2 regions of the Stenotrophomonas sp. genome follow, and region 2 is predicted to be linked to the other one. Evidence: riboswitches for the same ligand, from Rfam matches in the RefSeq annotation. Region 2 holds a riboswitch; the other holds the start of a gene.
What was found. Region 2 has a riboswitch for glycine ahead of AC5JLE_RS02290 (trimeric intracellular cation channel family protein). Riboswitches for the same ligand answer to the same signal wherever they lie in the genome.

Region 1 (3,825 bases), on a different contig from region 2:
GCGACCACGTCGGCGCGGGTGGCGGTCTCGTCCAGGCTGATGCCGACCGAGTCGCTGTCGATCGCGCGCAGGTTGTAACCGGCGGCGCGTGCCTTGGCGTGGATCTCATCGGCATGCACGCCGGTGATGTGCAGCGTATCGAAGAAGTCGCCACCGACCTGCACGCCGGCCTCGCGCAGCGCGGCGGCCAGGATCGAGGCCAGGCGGTGGGTGCGCCGGGCGATGCGGGTCAGGCCTTCCGGGCCGTGGTACACGGCATACATCGAGGCCATCACCGCCAGCAGCACCTGTGCGGTACAGATGTTGGAGGTGGCCTTCTCGCGGCGGATGTGCTGCTCGCGGGTCTGCAGGGTCAGGCGGTAGGCCGGGTTGCCCTGGGCATCGACCGAGACGCCGATCAGGCGGCCCGGCATCGAGCGCTTGTAGGCGTCGCGGCAGGCCATGAATGCGGCGTGCGGGCCGCCGAAGCCGAACGGCACGCCGAAACGCTGGCTGTTGCCGACCACGATGTCCGCACCCCATTCGCCCGGGGCGGCCAGCAGGGTCAGCGCCAGCAGGTCGGTGGCCACGGCCACCAGGCCGCCGCGCGCGTGCACGGCCTCGACCAGCGCCTTGTAGTCGCCGATCTGGCCGAAGGTGTCCGGGTACTGCAGCAGCAGGCCGAAGGCTTCTGCTTCCAGTGCCTCGGCCGGGGTGCCGACGCGCAGCACGATGCCCATGGGCTCGGCGCGGGTACGCAGCAGTTCCAGGGTCTGCGGGTGCACGGCGTCGTGCACGAAGAAGGTGTCCGACTTCGACTTGGCCGAACGCTTGGCCAGGGTCATCGCTTCAGCTGCGGCGGTGGCTTCGTCCAGCAGCGAGGCGTTGGCGATTTCCATGCCGGTGAGGTCGGCGCACAGGGTCTGGAAGTTGATCAGCGCTTCCATGCGGCCCTGCGAGATCTCGGCCTGGTACGGGGTGTAGGCGGTGTACCAGGCCGGGTTTTCCAGGATGTTGCGCAGGATCACGTTCGGCGTGTGGGTACCGTAGTAGCCCTGGCCGATGAAGCTGCGCAGCACGGTGTTCTTGTCGGCGATCGCACGGATCTTCGCCAGTGCCTGCACTTCGGTCATCGATTCCGGCAGTGCCAGCGGCGCCGGCGACTTGATCTTGGCCGGTACGATGGCATCGGTCATCGCATCCAGCGACGCGTGGCCGACGACGTCGAGCATCTGCGCGATCTCGGCATCGTTGGGGCCGATGTGGCGCTCGACGAACGCATTGTGGTGCTCGAGCTCACGCAGGGAAGGGGTGTTCTGGGACATGGCGAAGGATCCGTCAGGAAAGGGCACACGCACGGGCACAAGCCGCCGGTCGGCGGTCTGCGGGGCGCCCCTCTGTCCTTTTGCCTGAGAGTTTGGAAGCGCGGAAAACCGCGGCTTCGTGCCCCTTCGGCGCCGGATCGAACCGGTCTCTCCAGAGTTGTGTTACGGGTGGTATCGGGCCTGAGCGATTACGGGCGTTGCGCCTTCGGCAGCGGTGTTCCGCTTCTCCCACCGTGTTGCCCGCCGATTATAGCCCGTTGCGGGCCCGCCAGCCGCCTGCGGGCCCGGCCGCGGCGCCTGAATGGCCGATGGCCCGCCCGTGCGTTTTGTGCACTGCTGCATGGCATCAGGCGCAATCCCCACCTATGATGGGCGGATACCCGAATTCATCTGGCGCCGTCCCTGCTGCAGGGGACTGGCGCCCGCCGTGCGTGCCGCGCATGGCCCTGCCGGACGCCTTCTCCATGACCGCCGCTGTTGCTCCTTCCACCCGCCGCATGGCCCTGCTGCTCGCCGGCCTGGCCATGTTCGGTCCGTTCTCGATCGACACCATCTTCCCCGCGTTTCCGCAGCTGGCCCAGCGCCTGGCGGTGGACGAGGTGGCGGTGCAGCAGACCATCAGCGTGTACCTGCTGTTCTACGGCCTGATGAGCCTGGCACACGGCCCGCTGTCCGATGCCTGGGGCCGCAAGCGGGTGATCCTCGGCGGCCTGGTGGTGTTCGTGGGCGCCTCGGTCGGCTGTGCGCTGTCCACCGATCTGACCACGCTGCTGGGGTTCCGCGCCCTGCAGGGCCTGTCCGCAGGCGTCGGCATGATCGTCGGCCGCGCGGTGATCCGCGACCTGTACCACGGTCACGACGCGCAGCGGCTGATGAGCCAGGTGTCGATGCTGTTCGGCATCGCCCCGGCGATCGCGCCGATCATCGGTGGCTGGATCCTGCTCAGCGGTGCTGGCTGGCCGCTGATCTTCTGGTTCCTGGTGGTGTTCGCACTGGTTCTGCTGGCGGCCACCGCCCGCTACCTGCCGGAGACCCATCCGCTCGAAGCGCGCGTTCCGTTGTCGCCGCGGGTGCTGATGCGTGATTACGTGCGCATCGGTTTCAATCCGCGCTTCCTGCGCCTGGCGCTGGCCGGCAGCATCGGTTTCGGTGGCATCTTCCTGTACATCTCCTCGGCACCGGTGTTCGTGATGCAACACCTGCACCTGGGCGAGGGCGGTTTCGCCTGGCTGTTCATCCCCACCATCGGCGGCATGACCACCGGCTCGTTCCTGTCCGGGCGCATGGCCGGGCACACCACGCCCACCCGCCAGGTATCCATTGGTTTCGGCCTGTGCGCGCTGTCGGTGCTGCTGAACGTCGGCTACGTGGCGCTGGCGCCGCAGTTCGTGCTGCCGTGGGCGGTGCTGCCGATCTTCCTGGGTGGCATGGGCATGGCGCTGATCTTCCCGATCCTGGCGCTGGCGGTGCTGGACATGTACCCGCACCAGCGCGGCCTGGCCTCGTCGCTGCAGGCCTTCGTGCAGCTGATGATCAGCACCGTGGTGGCCGGCGTGGTGTCGCCGCTGCTCAGCGCCAGCCCGCTGCACCTGGCGTTGGGCCAGGCTGGGTTCTTCGGCGCCGGCTTCGTGTTCTGGTACTGGGAACACCGGCGCGAACGCGCGGCGCAGGCAGCCTGCACGGGTCACTGAGCAGCGCGCAGGGGTAGGGCGGGCCGTGGCGCCCGCAACGCTTGCGGCGGGAAACCGCCGGACTAGGCTGGGCACTCCAGCCAGCCGGTGCACAGGTGCACGACAGCCAGCCGATCCACTGTCGTTGCATGAGGTTCCCCATGGCTGCGCAGCAGACCTACCGCCTGTTCGAGGTGGCGCTGAAGGAGCGCCGCGTTCTTTCCCCTTCCCTGGACCGCATGGTGTTCACCGGTGCCGACGTGGCGCGGATGACGACCGGAGGGCCGGACCAGCGCATCAAGGTGTTCTTCCCCTTGCCCGGCCAGGAGGCGCCGCAGGTCCCCAGCGGCGAGGACTGGTACCCGCGCTACCGGGCCCTGCCGGACGATCAGCGCCCGCCGATGCGCACCTACACCCTCCGCCAGCTGCGTGCAGAGCAGGGCGAGGTCGATGTTGATTTCGTGCTGCATGGCGAGACCGGGCCGGCCTCGCGATGGGCCATCCATGCACGGCCGGGCGACCGCGTAGTGCTGTTGGCCCCGGATGCCGACTGTGCCGACAGCAGCGAGGGCTGGGAATGGAAGCCGCCGGCTGGCGTTGGCCAGGTGCTGCTGGTGGCTGACGAGACCGCGTTGCCGGCAGTGGCCGGGATTCTCGAGGAACTGGCGGCCAGGGTGGATCCGCCGCGTACGCTGGCCCTGCTGGAAGTGGCGCAGGCCGGTGATGCGGTTCGCCTGAAGGCGCCGGCCACGGCCGAGCTGGTCTGGTTGCCGCGCGGGCAGGCGGCGTACGGGGCGCCTCTGTTGCAGGCGGTGCAGGCGCGCCTGGCCGCCTCGAGCGTGGTCGCTGGC
Region 2 (3,825 bases):
TCTGGCTGGCCGCGCACGTGTTCTTCCTGATCGGCTTCCGCAACCGCATCGTGGTGCTGCTGAACTGGGCGGTCGCGTACTGGAGCTACCAGCGCAGCGCGCGCATCATCTTCGGTGATGACCAGGACGACCGGCGGCCGAAGCGCTAGGGCTTCCCGGGGCCTTTCCTGGGGTCAGAGCCCTTTCCGCCGGAAAGGGACCCGACGCCGGCTACCGCATCCACGCATGACGTGGATTACTTCCGGCAGAAGTCCTCCTTCCTCGCGGTGTCGGCAATCTGCGCGGTACTCCAATGCCGGGTGATCCAGATCGCCAACGCGGTGCTGCTGAGATGCCAGCGCAGCATGCCGCGCTGGGGTTGCCGCCACAGGTGGCGCCGGGCAATCCAGAAGGCCTCCCGCTCCACTTCAGGCACCTTGTTCTTCATCCCGTCCTTGTCGAAGAACTGGGCGGTGAAGCGCCAGGGGTTCATCGGCTGGTATCCCGCCCGTGGCTCACCACTGCACGCAGCCACGCCACTGGGCGCGCGGTCGGCCGGCTTCGGCCGACCGTCCACCAATGCCAGCCCGAGCAGATACAGCAGGCCAGGCAGCAGCGCGATGCCGGCGACCAGCACGACGACGGAGATCCATGCGTTGCCGGCGGCACGCATCGCTCAGTGCGCCTTCGGTTTCGGGTACCACAGTGCGTTGACGATGACCCAGCGCTGGTCGAAACGCCCCATGTGGAAGTAGTCGACGAACCACGGGGTTTCCAGCCGCACCGAGGCCGCGTTGCCGGTCACGTCCAGCACCGTGCAGCGGCGATCCCATTGATCCTTCGGGGTCTTCAGCGCGCCCTGTTTCGTCAGCGAGACCAGCTCCTCCTTCGACATCCGGCGCAGGCCCAGGCGCTCGTCTGGCGTATCACCGAGCACAGCGCGCTTGGCCAGGTCCGGGTGCAGCGAACGGGCGACGCGCTGCGGATCGGCCTCCAGCTGGCCATCGACGTAGTCGTGGCAGGTGGCTTCGATGGCCGCGATCGTGGCGGCGTCGGCGGCAGGGCTCGTTGCTGCGGAAAGCGCGAACAGCAGGGCAATCGTGGACATCCGGGTCTCCGGCTCTGGGCGCGGGGCGATCATCGCATGGGCCGAATGGCCCATCCACGCATGACGTGGATCTACTGTAGAGCCGAGCCCATGCTCGGCTCCCGCATCGGGCAGACGGAACAACAGCCGGGCGTGGGCTCGGCTCTACAGAAGCGCAGGATCCGTTGCCTGCAGCCAGGCCAGCTTGCGTTCGCGGGGCTGCTGCTTGAGTTGCCACTCGGCCCGCGAGGCGGCGGCCCGGTCCGGGTATTCGCGCACGGCCAGCACGCGCAGCGGCGGCCGGGCCCGGGTGTAGCGCGCGCCCTTGCCGGCCTGGTGGGCGGCGAAACGCGCCTCCACATCGGTGCTGATGCCGGCGTAATAGCTGCCATCGCGGCATTCGAGCAGGTACAGGAACCACGGGCGGAGGGATGGGGCCATGCCTGGATTATGCCGTGCTGCACTGCAGCGGATATACTGGCGACCGAATGCAGGAGAGAGGCGCCGCGCTGGCGCCCGCCGAAGGCGCAGGCTCCCATGATCGCTCAGGCCGGTGGGCTGGAATCCCACCAACCATGCATTCGACTCGCCGAGCTGGAGAGAGGTCACCGGGCATGCCCGGGACGATCCGCCGAAGGGGCACGCGGCCCATGCCGCTGAACTCTCAGGCAAAAGGACAGCGGGAGCGGCACCGGTCATCGTCATCCCGTCATTGCGCAGGCAGTGGCGGTGGTCGCGCATGGCCGGCCCCACCGCGCCCGGAGCCTGTCCCATGCTGCTGTCCATCATCTACCTGATCGCCATTTCCGCCGAAGCCATGACCGGCGCACTGTCCGCCGGCCGCCGCCGCATGGACCTGTTCGGCGTGGTCATGATCGCCTGCGTCACCGCCCTCGGGGGTGGTTCACTGCGCGACATCCTGCTCGGCCACTACCCGCTGGGCTGGGTGAAGCACCCCGAGTACCTGGGCTTCACCGTATGCGCGGCGCTGATCGCCACCTGGGTGGCGCGCTGGATGCATCACTTCCGCCGCACCTTCCTCGTGCTCGACGGGCTGGGCCTGATCGCCTTCACCCTGATCGGCTGCTCGATCGCGCGCGAAGCCGGCCATGCGATGCCGATCGTGCTGATCGCCGGCATGCTGACCGGCGCGTTCGGCGGGGTGCTGCGCGACATCCTCTGCAACGAGGTGCCACTCATCTTCCAGAAGGAGCTGTACGCGATCATCGCGCTGCTGACCGGCGCGGCCTATCTGTTGCTGCTGCACTGGGGCGTGGCCGATGCCACCGCAATCCTGTGCTGCCTTGGCGGCGGCTTCGCATTGCGCCTGCTGGCGATCCACTACCGCTGGGAAATGCCGAAGTTCGTCTACCACGACGAAGTGCATTGAGCCTCTTCGTAAAGTCGAGCCATGCTCGACTGCTCTTTGCAGGAAACCAACGCGCTTCGCGCGCAGGTCGGGCATGGCTCGACGCTACAGGAAGCGGTATCACCACCCCGGCGATGTACCTGGCGCTGTCGCTCATGCGCAGCGCCAGGCGCATCGCCGGTGCAGATGGGCCGGCCTCCAACTCCGACCGGCCCTGATCGCGGCCGCACCCCCGCAGGCGCTGGCCGCCATCCACACACGTGCCGCACTCAGGCGGCTTCGATCAGGCTGCTTCGGACACCTTCACGTCGCGACGGGCGCGCACGGCCGCAGCCAGACGCTCCAGCACCGTCACGGTGGTGTCCCAGTCGATGCAGCCATCGGTGATGCTCTGCCCGTAGACCAGCGGCTGGCCTTCCACCAGTTCCTGGCGGCCACCGACCAGATGGCTCTCGATCATCACGCCAACGATGCGCTGTTCGCCGTCTTCCAGCTGAACAGCGATGTCCTCGATCACCTTCGGCTGGTTCTCGGGGTTTTTCAGGCTGTTGGCGTGGCTGGCGTCGATCATCAGGCGCGTCGGCAGCTTGGCCTTGGCCAGCACCTGGCAGGCGTCGGCGACGCTGCCGGCGTCGTAGTTCGGCTGCTTGCCGCCACGCAGGATCACATGGCAATCCGGATTGCCGGTGGTCGACACGATGGCGGTGCCGCCCTGCTTGGTGACCGACAGGAAGTGATGCGGATTGGACGCCGCACCCACCGCGTCAGCGGCGATCTTCACGTTGCCATCGGTGCCGTTCTTGAAGCCGACCGGGCACGACAGCCCCGAGGCCAGCTCACGATGCACCTGGCTTTCGGTGGTACGCGCGCCGATCGCGCCCCACGCCACCAGGTCGGCGATGTACTGCGGCGAGATCACATCGAGGAATTCGACACCGGCCGGCAGGCCGAGCTTGTTGATGTCGCGCAGCAGGCCGCGGGCAATGCGCAGGCCCTTGTCGATCCGGAAGCTGCCGTCCAGGTCCGGGTCGTTGATCAGGCCCTTCCAGCCCACCGTGGTGCGCGGCTTCTCGAAGTACACACGCATGACGATTTCCAGTTCGCCGGCCAGCGCGTCGCGCAGCGGCTTCAGGCGCTGGGCGTATTCGATGGCGGCCTTCGGGTCGTGGATCGAGCACGGGCCCACCACCACTGCCAGGCGGTCGTCACGGCCGTGCAGGATCTGGTGCAGGGCCGCGCGCGAGGCGCTGACGGTGTCGGAGGCTTCATCGTCACAGGGCAGCATCGCCAGCAGCTGAGCAGGCGGTGTCAGCGGTTCGATGGTGCGGATGCGCAGGTCGTCGGTGTGCGGGGGCATTGCAGGAGATCTCCGGAACGTTGGGGGTCCCCA

Region 1: linked by a shared signal. The riboswitch ahead of gcvP (aminomethyl-transferring glycine dehydrogenase) and the one ahead of AC5JLE_RS02290 (trimeric intracellular cation channel family protein) in region 2 are both predicted to bind glycine.

The regions. Positions count from the first base shown of each region.
Region 1 covers NZ_JCACKF010000039.1:18,123-21,947, reverse strand. The annotation lists gene gcvP (aminomethyl-transferring glycine dehydrogenase) at 1-1,304, opposite strand, end outside; glycine riboswitch at 1,367-1,469, opposite strand; gene AC5JLE_RS15385 (multidrug effflux MFS transporter) at 1,769-2,995, shown strand; gene AC5JLE_RS15380 (siderophore-interacting protein) at 3,136-3,825, shown strand, end outside.
Region 2 covers NZ_JCACKF010000008.1:15,050-18,874, reverse strand. The annotation lists gene AC5JLE_RS02310 (NAD(P)/FAD-dependent oxidoreductase) at 1-149, shown strand, start outside; gene AC5JLE_RS02305 (hypothetical protein) at 236-652, opposite strand; gene AC5JLE_RS02300 (nuclear transport factor 2 family protein) at 656-1,087, opposite strand; gene AC5JLE_RS02295 (GIY-YIG nuclease family protein) at 1,232-1,507, opposite strand; glycine riboswitch at 1,548-1,637, shown strand; glycine riboswitch at 1,651-1,756, shown strand; gene AC5JLE_RS02290 (trimeric intracellular cation channel family protein) at 1,839-2,456, shown strand; gene AC5JLE_RS02285 (3-deoxy-7-phosphoheptulonate synthase) at 2,719-3,792, opposite strand.